Regions from separate parts of the Massilia niabensis genome, predicted to be linked through region 2. Evidence: predicted binding sites of a transcription regulator. Region 2 holds the regulator's gene; the other holds the start of a gene.
The links. Region 2 encodes sigma-54, which starts transcription at its own class of promoters, with help from an activator protein. Its sites were predicted from a motif close to TGGCANGNAANCTGCTTT; they were not measured.

Region 1: a site for sigma-54 is predicted at 6,114-6,131, ahead of pepA (flocculation-associated PEP-CTERM protein PepA). Genes of this name have one in related genera too.

The regions. Positions count from the first base shown of each region.
Region 1 is NZ_JBHSMU010000009.1:511,789-519,105, reverse strand. Features, by position in the region: gene prsT (XrtA/PEP-CTERM system TPR-repeat protein PrsT) at 1-2,036, shown strand, start outside; gene ACFPN5_RS10460 (N-acyl amino acid synthase FeeM domain-containing protein) at 2,164-2,937, shown strand; gene ACFPN5_RS10455 (ThiF family adenylyltransferase) at 3,037-3,990, shown strand; gene ACFPN5_RS10450 (nitroreductase family protein) at 3,987-5,051, shown strand; gene pepA (flocculation-associated PEP-CTERM protein PepA) at 5,213-6,064, opposite strand; gene pepA (flocculation-associated PEP-CTERM protein PepA) at 6,314-7,165, opposite strand.
Region 2 is NZ_JBHSMU010000008.1:86,474-93,790, reverse strand. Features, by position in the region: gene hprK (HPr(Ser) kinase/phosphatase) at 1-42, shown strand, start outside; gene rapZ (RNase adapter RapZ) at 415-1,281, shown strand; gene ACFPN5_RS07355 (enoyl-CoA hydratase/isomerase family protein) at 1,329-2,414, opposite strand; gene hpf (ribosome hibernation-promoting factor, HPF/YfiA family) at 2,526-2,879, opposite strand; gene ACFPN5_RS07345 (RNA polymerase factor sigma-54) at 2,943-4,418, opposite strand; gene lptB (LPS export ABC transporter ATP-binding protein) at 4,444-5,202, opposite strand; gene lptA (lipopolysaccharide transport periplasmic protein LptA) at 5,202-5,804, opposite strand; gene lptC (LPS export ABC transporter periplasmic protein LptC) at 5,820-6,422, opposite strand; gene ACFPN5_RS07325 (KdsC family phosphatase) at 6,450-6,980, opposite strand; gene ACFPN5_RS07320 (KpsF/GutQ family sugar-phosphate isomerase) at 6,980-7,317, opposite strand, start outside.

The sequences.
Region 1 (7,317 bases), on a different contig from region 2:
ACCAGAACAAGTTCCCTGAAGCACGCGCCGAAATCGAAGCCGCCCGCAAGACCGCGCCGAACAGCCTGCTCGTGACCTACGCCCAGGGCCTGCTCGACTACACCGAGGGCAAGAACGCAGCGGCGCGCGAATCGCTGCAGCGCGTCCTCAAAAGCGCTCCCGAGCATATGCCGAGCATCCTGCTGGCCGGCGCCGTCGAGCTGAACCTGAACGCCCCCGAGCAGGCGCAGATGCACCTGCGCAAATACCTGGAAAACGACCCGAACAACCTGCATGCGCGCAAGCTGATGGCGCAAGCCCAGCTCAAGAACGCGCAGCCGGGCGAAGCGGTCAACACGCTCGCGCCAATGCTCGACAAATCCAACGATCCGCAGCTGCTGGCGCTGGCCGGCGAATCGCACATGCAGGCCCGCGACTTCGGCAAGGCGACCACCTATTTCGAAAAGGCGGCCCAGCTGGCGCCGGACGCGGCCGTGGTGCGCACCTCGCTTGGCCTGGCGCGCCTGGGCCAGGGCGACACTGCCCGCGCGATCGGCGAACTGGAACGCGCCACCGAACTCGATCCGAAGTCGGACCGCGCCCTTGCCGCCCTGGTGCAGGCCGAGTACGGCCTGAAGCACTTCGACAAGGCGCTCGCCGCCGTGGCCAAGCTCGAGCAGATCAAGGGCGATGACCCGCAGACCTACAACCTGAAGGCCACCGTCATGCTCGGCAAGGGCGACGTCCCCGGCGCCCGCGCCGCGTTCGAAAAGGCGCTGCAACTGAAGCCAACCTTCTTCCCGGCTGCCGCCAACCTCGCCAAGCTCGACCTGCTGGAAAACAAGCCGGACGCGGCGCGCAAGCGTTTCGAAACGGTGCTGGCAACGGACAAGCAGAACTTCGGCGCGATGGCGGCGATGGCCGAGCTGGCGATGCTGCAGAAGCGTCCCGAGGAAGCGACCACCTGGCTGGAAAAGGCCCAGGCCGAGAACCCGGACGCGATCGCACCGGTCATCAAGCTGGGCAGCCATTACCTGGCCACGAAACAGGAAAAGAAAGCGCTGACGCTGGTCCGCAAGGTGCAGGCCGCCAATCCGGCCAACGCCGAACTGCTCGACCTGCTCGGCCAGGCCCAGCTGGCGAACGACGATGCGCAAGGCGCGCTCGACAGCTACAGCAAGCTGGTCAACGTGGTGCCAAAATCGGCGATGGCGCAAATGCGCCTGGCCGCGGCACAAGCCAGCCTCAAGAACGACAGCGCCGCGGCCGATGCGCTCAAGCGCGCCGTCGCGCTGCAGCCAGGCCTGGTCCAGGCACGGGTGGCCCAAGTCGAACTGGCGATGCGGCGCGGCCGCAGCGACGAGGCGCTGGCGCTGGCGCGCGAAGTGCAGGTACAGGAGCCCAAGTCGCCAATCGGCTTCCTGCTGGAAGCCGACCTGCACAATGCGCAGAAGAAGCCGGCGCTGGCGCTGGCTGCCTACGACAAGGCACTGGCCATTACCAAGTCGGGCGCGATCACGATCCGAACCGCCGAGCTGCTCAAGACGATGGGCAAGGCCAAAGAAGCGCAGGCCCGCGTGGCCGCCTACGCGCGTGCCAATCCGGACGATGCCGCGGTCCAGATGTACCTGGCCGAATCGCACCTGACTGCCCAGGAATACAAGCCGGCCGCAGCCATCCTCGAAGGCTTGGTCAAGCGCAACCCGAGCAATGGGGCGGCGCTCAACAACCTGGCCTGGGCTTACTCGCAAACGAAAGACCCGCGGGCGCTGGCCACGGCCGAACAGGCGTACAAGGCGGCGCCGAACAACGCCGCCGTGATGGACACGCTGGGCTGGATGCTGGTCGAACAGGGTAATACCGCGCGCGGACTGCCACTGTTGCAAAAAGCCCTGGCGGGAACGCCGGCGTCGCCTGAAATCCGTTATCACGTGGCGGTCGGCCTGCATAAATCCGGGGACAAGAATGGCGCGCGCAAGGAGCTTGAAACGCTGCTGGCGCAAAACCGTTCATTCGCTCAGCTGGAAGATGCGCGTTCGTTGCTTAAAACTTTATAACCGTCTACTATCTGTAGGACATAAAAAACCAAGAGGACCGCACCTTTCGCCCTGGCGAATAGAGTGCGGCAAATGCCAAAAGGCGCCGTCTGCGCAAGGCGGCGCGTCAGAACGAGGGTGTGCCGCGATGACGAATCCCGACGATTTGCAGGAACGTGAAGAGCATTCCACCGAATTTCTATCGAACGCTCATGTGTCAGAGGATCGCGATAAACTAGCGAACTCAGAATTAGAGGATGTTATCGTGAACCAAGATTCATACGGAATCCGGCTTACCGATACGGCAAAAGGACGCAATTCGGCCAGCATGCTGGTCAACAAGATGTATGCTTGGCGCGGCTATGCTGGCTCGCACCAGTTCAGCGACGATCCCAATCGCATTACCCTGACCGCCACTGATAAAGGCGAAGTGGTAGGCACCCTGACGCTCGGTATCGACTCGCCGATCGGCCTGATGGCCGATCAGATTTTCAAGGACGAACTCGACGCGCAACGCGCACGCGGGGCGAAGCTGTGCGAATTCACGAAGCTCGCATTTGACCCGACGGTCCGCTCCAAAACCTCGCTGGCCAACCTGTTTCACCTCGCTGTCATTTACGCCCGCGATATCCACGACTGCACCGATATCGTCATCGAAGTCAATCCGCGCCATCGGCGCTTTTACGAGCACATGCTCGGATTCAAACGCGAAGGCGATTTGAAGGAAAACCCGCGCGTGAATGCGCCGGCGTATCTGCTGCGGATCGAGCTGTCCTACGTCACCGAGCAGATCAAAAAATTCGGCGGCACGTTCAGCGAAACCACGACCGAACGCTCGTTTTACCCCTATTTTTTCTCGGCACGCGAAGAGCAAGGTATTATCAACCGCCTGCGCCGCATCGACGAACAGCAGGTTGCGTAACACTTCCCGACGCCGGGGTCCCGCTCCGGCGCATCAAAACAACGCGCCAGGCTGGTGCACCAGGCAATATCCGATTGCGCAGCAGGACCGCGCATCGCCATGGTGCACATGGATGGCGCTTCATTTCCCACCGCTTTACCGCTTCATCACATGACCACTCCTTTTCGCTATGAGCAGGCTTTTTCTCGAAATATTGGCTGGGTAACCCGAGAGGAGCAGGCGCGGTTGCGAAACAAGCGGGTTGCGATCGCGGGCGGCGGCGGGGTCGGCGGCGTGCATGCGCTCACCCTGGCCCGGCTCGGCATTACCAAATTCCGAATTGCCGATTTCGACACCTTCGATGTCCCGAACTTCAATCGCCAGGTCGGCGCGATGGTGTCCACCCTGGGCCAGCCCAAGGTCGAGGTCATCCGCCGCATGCTGCTCGACGTCAATCCCGAGTGCGAAGTCGAGGTGTTCGACCAGGGTATCAACGACGCCAACCTGAACGCCTTCCTGGAGGGCGCCGACATGTATGTCGACGCGCTCGATTTCTTCGCTTTCGAGATCCGCCAGAAAACCTTTGCGCTGTGCGCCCGGCTCGGCATTCCGGCCAGTACTGTCGCCCCGCTCGGCATGGGCGCGGCGCTGCTTAACTTCCTGCCGGGACAAATGACGTTCGAGGAATACTTCCAGTGGGGCGACCTGCCGGAAACGGACAAGGCCGTCCACTTCGTCGTCGGCCTGGCGCCGGCCGGGCTGCACCGCCCCTACCTGGTGCTGCCCGAGGCCGTCAATTTCGTCGAGCGCCGCGGTCCCTCGACCATCATGGCCTGCCAGCTGTGCGCCGGCGTGATGGGTACCGAGGCACTCAAGATCCTGCTCGGCCGCGGACGCGTGCTGGCAGCCCCCTGGGGCATCCAGTTCGATGCCTACCGTAACAAGCTGGTGCGCACCTGGCGCCCGGGCGGCAATCGCAACCCCTTGCATCGCCTGATGATCAAGATCGGCAAGAAGCAGCTGGCCAAAGACCTGGCCGCTGCCGACCTGGCCGCTGCGGGAGCAACACGATGAGTACACAGATCGAACAGATCCTGGAGCTGGCGCGCTGGGCGCCCAGCGGCGACAACATGCAGACCTGGCGCTTCGAGATTGTCGCGCCCGACCACCTTGCCGTGCATGCCTACGACACGCGCGACCATTGCGTCTACGACCTCGACGGCCATCCGAGCCAGATCGCCTTCGGCACCCTGCTCGAGACCATCGCGATTGCCGCCAGCGGCCAGGGGCTGCGCGCCGACGCCCAGCGCCGCGCGGGCGAGCGCGAGACGCACCCGGTGTTCGACGTGCGCTTCGCCGCCGACCCCGGCGTGGCGCGCAGCCCCCTGATCGACGTCATCGACAAGCGCACGGTACAGCGCCGGCCGATGCGCACCACGCCGCTCACCGCCGAGCACAAGCGCGTGCTGGCGTCGACCGTGGCGCCCGACTATTCCCTCACCTGGCTGGAAACCCGCGACCAGAAATGGCAGGCCGCCAGGCTGATGTTCAATAATGCCCGGCTGCGCTTGACGATGCCCGAGGCCTTCGAGACGCACCGCAGCATCATCGACTGGGAAAACCGCAGGCACAGCCCGGACAAGGTACCGGCCGGTGCGCTCGGCGTCGACACGATGACCCTGCACCTGATGAAATGGGCGATGGTGAGCTGGCGCCGCATGGCCACCGTCAACACGCTGATGGGCACCTGGGCGCCGCGCCTGCAGATGGACCTGGCGCCCGGCCTGGCCTGCGCCGCCCACTTCGTGCTCAAGGCCCATCGCGCGCCGCAGTCGATCGACGATTACGTGGCCGCCGGCCGCGCCCTGCAGCGCTTCTGGCTGACCATGACCACGCTCGGGCTGTACATGCAGCCGGAAATGACGCCCCTGATTTTTTCGAAATACGCGCGCGAAGGCACGCGTTTCACGGCCGAGCCGAAGCTGGAAGCCGCCGCCCGGGCATTGCAAGGCCAGACCGAGGCGCTGATCTTCAACGATGACCTGTTCCCGGTGTACATGGGACGCCTCGGCTACGGCCCTGCCCCCGACGCGCGCTCGGTGCGCCGGCCGCTGGCCGAACTGATGAAGCGCTGACGCAGTCAGGGCAAGCGATCCGCCCAGAAAAAGAAGCGGCGGCGACCATCGAGGTCGCCGCCGCTTTTTCATTTTGGATCCCGGCCTGAAACCGGACAGCCAATAAAAAAGAGCGGGCAAGCCCGCTCTTTTCATCCAACTATACTGCGTTCAGGAGGCAATTAAGCCTGCTTGGCGCGCTTGCGGCTGATGACGCCAGCACCCAGCATCGCGATGCCGAACAGGGCCAGCGAACCTGGCTCTGGAACTTCAGCCAGCTTGAACTGGCCGTTGTTCGAGACGAAGAACGCGCCGGCGGTGTTGCCGTAGGCGGTGCCGTTGCAGCCGGCGCCAGTGAAGCCGGCGTATTGGCAAGCAACTTCGCTCACCAGACGGTTGGTCGGCTCGCCGACGGTGTTGGCGTTGGTGAAGGCGAAGGCCATGATGTCTTCCAGCGACAGGTCATTGCCGTTGCCGCGGAAGAAGTAACCAGCGTCCATGCTGGTGACTTCTGCCAGCACGCTGACCTGGCCGTTGTTCACTGGCGAGCCGCTTGCATCGACTTCACCGCCGCCGCCGGCCAGCACGTTGAACGAGGCGATCTCGTTGCCCAGGTTAGCGCCGTACACGCCAGCGGTGGTGCCGTACTGGCCGTTGGTCGGATTCTGGTACATGCGGATGGTGCCACCGGTGAAGGTGAAGGCGCCGCTGAAGTTACCGCGACCGGTGGCTTCGAAGGTTGCGCTGATGTTGCCGCCTGGGAAGTTCACTGGGAACAGCTGGCCGTTGCTGTCAGCCTGGACGATGTTGAACACAGCGTGTTCGGTGAAGGTGAAGCTCGAGCCGCCGGTTGGGGTCAGCTGGATGAAGGCATTGCCGTTCACGTCCAGGTATTCGTTGATTTCCTGGCCGTTTGCGAAGCCGGTACCGGCTGGATTGAAGACCCAGTCGTTCAGCACGACTTCCGCGCTGGCGGCGCCAGCGAAGGACATTGCAACAGCGGTAGCGCAAGCGAGTTTTTTCAGGAATTTCATGATTAGGATTCTTTATTAAGGTTGATCAAGTGGGCGTTCTGCTTAGATATAAGCAATCATCGTGCCAGCTATGTAAAGTACTTAAAAATCAACGACTTAATAATTTTTATTCATGCTAAGCGAACTCGACTGTAAAGAAAACCGATTCCTATTTGCTATGGCATAACCATACGCAAAACCGAGCGGCCAAAGAAAAAGAGCGGGCAAGCCCGCTCTTTTCATCCAACTCTACTGCGTTCAGGAGGCGAATCAGGCCTTCTTGGCGCGCTTGCGGCTGACAACGCCAGCACCCAGCATCGCGATACCGAACAGGGCCAGCGAACCTGGCTCTGGAACTTCAGCCAGCTTGAACTGGCCGTTGTTCGAGACGAAGAACGCGCCAGGGGTGTTGCCGTAGGCGCTGCCGTTGCAACCGTTGCCGGTAAAGCCTGCGTATTGGCAAGCGACTTCGTTCACCAGGCGGGCGGTCGGCTCACCGACGGTGTTGGCATTGGTGAAGGCGAAGGCCATGATGTCTTCCAGCGACAGGTCCTGGCCATTGCCACGGAAGAAGTAACCAGCGTCCATCTGGGTGGCTTGTGCCAGCACGGTCACTTGACCGTTGTTGACTGGGGAGCCGCTTGCATCGACTTCGCCCCCGCCGCCGGCCAGCACGTTGAACGAAGCGATCTCGTTGCCCAGGTTCGCGCCGTAGATGCCGGCCTCAGTGCCGTACTGGCCATTGGTCGGGTTCTGGTACATGCGGATGGTGCCACCGGTGAAGGTGAAGGCGCCGCTGAAGTTACCGCGACCGGTCGCTTCGAAGGTTGCGCTGATGTTGCCGCCTGGGAAGTTCACTGGGAACAGCTGGCCGTTGCTGTCAGCCTGGACGATGTTGAACACAGCGTGTTCGGTGAAGGTGAAGCTCGAGCCGCCGGTTGGGGTCAGCTGGATGAAGGCGTTGCCGTTCACGTCCAGGTATTCATTGACTTCCTGGCCGTTTGCATAGCCGGTACCGCCTGGATTGAAGACCCAGTCGTTCAGCACGACTTCCGCGTTAGCGGCACCAGCGAAGGACATTGCAACAGCGGCGGCGCAAGCCAGTTTCTTCATAAAGTTCATGATTCTATTCCTCAGTGGAGTTGATCGGTTGGGCAAACACACTCACCTATTAGCAAGCGCTGTGCCAGCTTTTGATTTTCTTTAAAAATCAGATACTTAATGCACGCATCTAGACCCCGATCAATGCCCTTGTAAAGTATATCGACAGCATA
Region 2 (7,317 bases):
GAGTTCATGGAGCGGCAACGGCAGGCCATGAGCGCGGATTGAGGGCGTGTAGGGTGGTCGGCTCCACCCGGGGCTTTGATCTGCCCGCAACGCTGGCGCCGCCCACGCGTTCAACGTACATGTGAGGCGACGCGATTGTTCTGCAGCTGGTTGAACGCGTGGGCGGCGCGAAACGTTGCGGCTGACCAAGCGTCCGGGTAGAGCCGACCACCCTACGTCCTTTGGCGCCGTACCCGGTCGATGCAGACGCCGTGAACAGCACACCGGCCAAGTCCACGCGTTCCACAAGCCCCGCCAATAGCAGCCCCGACATTCCCCGCTATCTCGCGCCATCGGAACGTATTTACGCCGATCGTGCCCCGTGCCAGCACGCTGACCGCGACAAGCCCCATGCTGTTGCGGTATCATCGGGCCATGCACATCGTTCTTATTACCGGTATCTCCGGCTCGGGTAAATCCGTGGCCTTGAACGTCCTGGAAGACGCAGGCTACTACTGCGTCGACAACCTGCCGCCGGGCTTGCTACCGCATGTTGTCAAGGCCGTCTCCAGCCAGGGCACGGACAAACTGGCCATTGCCGTCGATGCCCGCTCGTCCGAGTCGCTGACCGAACTGCCGCTGACCATACGCAAGCTGAAAGACGAAGGGCATGAGCTGAAGGTCATGTTCCTGACCTCGAGCACCCATTCGCTCGTGGCGCGCTTCTCGGAAACGCGCCGCAGCCACCCGCTGTCGCACGAGCTGCGTCCCGGCGAAAATCCGGCATCGCGCCGCACCCTGATCGAATGCATTGCCGAAGAGCGCGAGCGCCTGGCGCCGTTCGAACAGCTGGGCCACGTGATCGACACCTCGGAGGCGTCGGCCAACAAGCTGCGCGGCTGGATCAAGGAGCTGGCCGAGGTCCAGCATGCGCCGCTGACGCTGTTCTTCGAGTCCTTCGCCTTCAAGGTCGGCGTGCCGCTCGACGCCGACTTCGTGTTCGACGTGCGCGCCATCCCGAATCCGTATTACGACCACACACTGCGCCCGCTCACCGGCCGCGATGCACCGGTGATCGCCTTCCTCGACGCCCAGCCGAGTGCCGGCGAAATGCTGAACGATATCCGCCAGTTCGTCGAGAAATGGCTGCCCTCGTTCAAGACCGACAACCGCAGCTACCTCACCGTGGCCGTCGGCTGCACCGGCGGACAGCATCGCTCGGTGTACATGGCCGAGCGGCTGGCGGCGTATTTTGGCGAGTCAGAGCGCGTGGTGCTGCGGCATCGGGAACAGTCCTTTTGAATTTCACAGGGTGGGCCGGGCGGCGAACCGCTCTTGAGCCCACCCGTTCAGTCCAGATGCTTCAGCGGATGCGCGTGGGCCGGCCACACCGGCTCGAAGAAGCGTTCCACCATCCCGGGCGTCACCTCGCCCAGCGTCGGCGGGTTCCACTGCGGCGCGTTGTCCTTGTCGATCACCAGCGCGCGCACGCCTTCCAACACTTCGCCATGTTCGAAATTGCGGCGCACCAGCGAGCGTTCCATGCGCAGGCAGTCGGCCACGCCGAGCGCGGCCCCGCGCAGCAGCATTTCATGCGTCACGCTCATCAATAGCGGCGAGCGCTGGCGCATCGCCGCCAGGGCCTTTTGCGCGAACGGGGTGCCGTCGTTTTCAAGGGAAGCCATGATCGCCGCGACCGACCCGGCGCTGAAATGCGCATCGATCGCACTGCGCGCGCCTTCCAGTGCACTCGGGCCTGCCTTACCCGCACACTGCGCGCCGAATGCGCGGATCGCCGCCACCAGTTGCGCGCCCGGCGTGGTATCGATCAGCGCGTTCAGTTCGCCCAGCTGCGCGCCCGGCACGAACAGGTCCGCCAGCCCGACATACAGCGCATCGGCCGCGCCGATCGTCAGGCCCGTCAAGCCCAGGTAGTTGCCCAGCTGCCCAGGGGCATGCGACAGGAAATGGCTGCCGCCGACGTCGGGGAACAGGCCGATGTTCACTTCCGGCATCGCCATCCTGGTGCGATCCGTGGCGATGCGCAGGCCCGTCTCCGGTCCACCCTGGGCGATGCCCATGCCGCCGCCCATCACGACCCCATCCATCAGCGAGATATACGGTTTCGGGTAGAAGTGGATCAGGTGGTTCAGCGCATATTCTTCGGTGAAGAAATCTTCTAGCAGCGCGCTGCCGCCCGTCGGGCTTGCGTGGCCGGCCTCGTGGAAGAAGCGGATGTCGCCGCCCGCGCACAGGGCTTTTTCGCTGCTGCTGGTGATCACGACGGCGTCGACGGATGCGTCGTCGCGCCAGGCCAGCAGGGTCTCGGTCAGGCGCCGCACCATGGCGAGCGACAGCGAATTGAGGGCCTTGGGCCGGTCGAGGGTAATCACGCCGGTGCCGTTGGCAACGCGGGTCAGGACATGGTCGGTCATGGCGGGCAAGATGGTTGAAGAGGCATGCATTTTACCCAAGCCGCTGCGCCGGTTCCACAATTGAAAAGGGCGCCCTTCGGCGCCCTCGTTCAGACGGTGCTTCGTTGCCGATCAGACAGCAACAGCCTCTCCGCCTTCAGGACGGCGCTTGAGCGCCTCGTGACTATGGTTTTGCAGGATGGTCTTGTACTTCATCACCTGGCGATCCAGCCTGTCCATGAGCAGGTCGATCGCGGCATACAGGTCTTGCGCCACACTTTCCACGTGCACCATCTTGCCGGAAAGGCGCAGGTTGATCTCGGCTTTCTGCCTTTTGTCTTTTTCAGTGAGGTTATCGATGGCGAGGATGACGTGGGAGTCGATCACTTGATCGAAATGGCGCGTGATGCGTTCCAGCTTGTTCTGTACGTATTCACGGATGGCAGGGGTAACGTCGAGGTGGTGACCGCTGATAGTGAGATTCATACACACTCCTTTGAAAAAGAAACGGCTGACGCAGCACGCTTGGGTCGCGCATGGCTGCCGTTGTTACAAGGATTTGCGGAGACTGACCGGAGGGATCTTGAGGGCCTCACGATATTTTGCAACCGTGCGGCGCGCGATGACCATGCCTTGTTCACCGAGCATTTCCGCGATCTTGCTGTCGGATAATGGGTTCCTGGGGTCCTCTGCTCCTGTCAGTTGCGCAATGAGCGCCCGGATCGCCGTCGAAGAGGCTTCGCCCCCCGCTTCGGTGGCGACGTGGCTTCCGAAGAAATACTTCAGCTCAAACATGCCGTGCGGGGTCAGCATGAATTTCTGAGTTGTCACGCGAGAAATCGTGCTCTCGTGTAGGCCTAGTGTATCAGCAATCTCGCGGAGCACAAGGGGACGCATGGCAACCGCGCCATGGCTGAAAAAGTTGCGCTGACGCTCGACGATGGCCTGCGAAACGCGCAGGATCGTGTCGAAACGCTGGCGCATATTTTTAATTAACCACTTCGCTTCCTGCAGTTGCGCGCTCATCTGGCCTTCGCCCTTGCCCTGCTTGAGCAGGGCCGCGTAGACGTTGTTCACGCGCAGGCGCGGCATGACTTCGTGGTTCAGCATTACGCTCCAGCCGGACCCGGTCTTGCGGACAATAACGTCCGGAACCACGTAGTCCGAGGTGCTCGACGCAAAGGCCGCGCCCGGGTGCGGATTGCACTGGCGGATCACGGCTTGCGCTTCGCGCAGGTCTTCGTCGTCGCAGTCGAGCGCCTTTTTCAGCTTGTTGAATTCGCGCTGGGCGAACCAGGTCAGATAGCCCTCGACGATTTTCAGGGCCATGCGCCGGGTCACCAGCGGCACGCCCGGCATCTGCCGGATCTGCAGCGCCAGGCACTCGCTGGCGCTGCGTGCGCCGACGCCGACCGGATCGAGGCTTTGCACCAGCGCCAGCGCGCAGCGCAGCTCGTCCATATCGACTTCCAGCTCTTCGGGCAGGCGCGCGTGGATCTCGTCGAGCTGCTCTTCCAGGTAGCCGTTGTCGTCGATGGCGTCGATCACCAGTTCGGCCAGCGCGCGGTCGCGCGTACTCGCACCCGTTACCCGGATCTGTTCCGACAGGTGCTCGCGCAGCGTCACGCCAATGGCGCCCAGCTGCGGCCGGCCATCGTCGTCGCCGTCGCTGCCGGATGCACGCGGCGCGTCGCCCCAGTCGGCATCGGCCTCGCCGCGCTCGACATCGCCGCCGTTGGCATCGAGCGCCTCGCCAGCCTCCCCTGGAGCGGCTGGCTCGTCCCCGTTCGGCGCCGGCGCATCGGGCTGCTGGACGGGCGAATCGTTGATGGCGCCGTCAGCCAGCAGGCGCACGGAATTGTCGAGCGGGTCGTCGATCCGCTCGAGCAGCGGGTTATCGGAGAGGATCTGCTCGATCTCCTGGTGCAGTTCGAGCGTGGACAGCTGCAGCAGGCGGATCGACTGCTGTAGCTGTGGCGTCAGCGCCAGGTGCTGCGAAGTCCGGAGTTGCAGGGATTGTTTCATGATGCCGCTTGGTTCTTCGTTTTAACTACATGCGGAAGTGTTCGCCGAGGTAGACGCGTCGTACCGACTCGTCGGCGATGATGTCGTCAGGGCGGCCCGAGGCCAGCACGGCGCCCTGGTTGATGATATAGGCGCGGTCACAGATGCCAAGCGTCTCGCGCACATTGTGGTCGGTGATCAGGACGCCGATGCCGCGCTCCTTCAGGAAGCGCACGATGCGCTGGATCTCGATCACGGCAATCGGGTCGACCCCGGCAAACGGTTCGTCGAGCAGCACGAAACGCGGGTTGGTGGCGAGCGCGCGCGCGATCTCGACCCGGCGCCGCTCGCCGCCCGACAGCGACAGCGCCTGGTTCTCGCGCAGCTTCTCGATCTGCAGTTCGGCCAGCAGGGAGTCGAGCCGCTCGTTGATCGCGGCTTTGGTGAGCGCCTTGCCGTTGTCGTCACGCTGCAGTTCCAGCACGGCGCGGATGTTGTCTTCCACCGTCAGTTTGCGAAACACCGAGGCTTCCTGCGGCAGGTAGGACAGTCCCAATACCGCGCGCCGGTGGATCGGCAGGCTGGAAATGTCGGTGCCGTTGATTTCGATGGTGCCGGCGTCCGACGGCACCAGGCCGACGATCATGTAGAACGAGGTCGTCTTGCCGGCGCCGTTTGGCCCGAGCAGGCCGACGACTTCGCCGCAACCCACCTCGAGCGACACGTCGCGCACGACCAGGCGCTTGCCGTAGCTTTTCTGCAGCCCCCGCACAACCAGGGTGCTGCTGTCGCGTACATCCTTCATTATTTCTTTCCTGCCTGCACTGGTGTGGGAGCCTGCGCCTGTGCCGGCGCCGCTGCCGGAGCTGTACGACGGGGCGCGATGATCAGGGTGCCGCGCCCGCCGCCGACTTTCGTCTGGCCGCTCGGGTCGTTGCGCACGGCGGCCACTTCGCGCCGGTTGTCGTAGGAGATGTAAGGACCGATGAGTTCGTTCGTGACGCGTCCGTTTTCGAGTTCCTTCACGACCGCTTTCGAGAACAGCTTCACCACTTCTTCGCGCTCTTCGTACTCGATGCGCTCGGCCTGGCCTTCCATCCACAGGTCCGGCCCGCCGTCGCGCTTCTGGCGGAAGGTCGCCACGCGTCCCGGATTCGAGGTCAGCGTCACGCTCATGTAGCCTTCCGGCGTTTCCTTGACCAGCGCGCGGTCGGATTTCAGCGTCAGCGTGCCGCGGGTGACGATGACGTTGCCCGTCAGGATGCGCGTCTGCGTGACCTCGTCCAGGTCGGCCGTATCGAATTCGATGACGGCCTGCTTGAGCGAATCGGCCTTCTCGGCCGAGGCCGACAGCGACAGCAGCGCCAGGCAAGCGGCGGCGAGCACGTGGTGGAAGGTTTTTTTCATGTGTTCTTGTTCCTGTTATGGAGTGGGGGCGGCCTGCCGGCGCGGCGGATAGACGATCCGCCCGCGTCCGCCGAGCTGTATCTTCTGGGTCGGGTTCTCGGCCACCAGGCCGACCCCATCTACCGAAGACGCGCCGAGCGTCATCTGCACCGGGAGCTTCGTTTTGATGATTTCGTCGTCGGCCAGCACAGTCAGCGCCTCGGTCCGGGCGTGCAGCGCTTCAGTGGTCGGCGTGGCCGGGCGCACGATGTTGACCTTGCCCATCAGTTCGACCCGGTTCTCGCCATGGAAGACCTGGCCGCGCTCGGCCTGCATCGTCATGCGAGGGCGGCCCGGGGCCATGCTCTCGACCACGGGCCGGGTCACCTCCGACATGTCGGGCTTGGGATGGTGCACCAGGCGCGCGCCGGACATGACATAGCGCGGCGAGCCGGTCTCGGTCATGCGCACGAAACTGAAATTCTCGACAATATAATCGGGCTCGCTTCCCCCGTTGCCACCGACCACCTCGTCTTCCGACTGGATCGCCTGCAGCAGCCAGAAGCTGCCGAACGCAAAAAACACCGCGGTGAGCATCAGCCCCAGCGTGCGCCAGCGGTGAGCGGTGCGTTTATTCACGTAGGTCGCCATGCTTGTGTTTGTCCCTTAAGCAAAATAAGGGGCCAGTGCCTGTTCGTAGCTGCCCTGGGCGCGCATTACGAGGTCACAGACCTCGCGCACGGCGCCGCGGCCGCCGCCGGCTTTGGTGACGTAATGGGCGCGGTGCTGCACCTCGGGATGGCCCGTGGGCACCGTCACCGCGAAGCCGACCTTGGTCAGCAGCGGCAGGTCGATCACATCGTCGCCGATGTAGCCGCACTGCTCGGCCGTGATGCCGGTCTGCGCCAGCAATTCCGCGAACGCGACGCGCTTGTCGTGGAAACCCTGCCAGACGTGGGTGATGCCCAGGTCCCTGGCGCGTGCGTTGACGATCGGCGAATTGCGCGCGCTGATGATCGCGGTGGCCACGCCCGTCTTTTGCAGCAGCTGGATGCCCAGGCCGTCGAGCACGTTGAAGGTTTTCGTGACCTCGCCGTCCGGGCCGTAGGTCAGGCTGCCATCGGTCAGGATGCCGTCGACGTCGAAAATCATGACCTTTACACGCGCCGCGCGTTCCATGTGTGCAAGTGGCGTCATCAGATCACCTTCGCCCGGGTCAGGTCGTGGATGTGCAGCGCGCCGACCAGCACGCCGTCGCTGTCGACTACCAGCATCTGGTTGATGCGGAATTCTTCCATGATCGCGACCGCGTCCACCGCCAGCTGGTCGGGGTGGACGGTGCGGGCGCCGACGTGCATGACGTCGCTGATGAGCAGCTTGCTGAAGTCCTGCTCGCGCTCGATCAGGCGGCGCAGGTCGCCGTCGGTGAAGACGCCCAGCGGGTGCATTGCCGCGTCGACGACGGCGGTCATGCCCATGCCCTTCTGGCTCACTTCCAGCAGCGCCCGGGCCAGCGGCAGGTCCGGGGCGACGG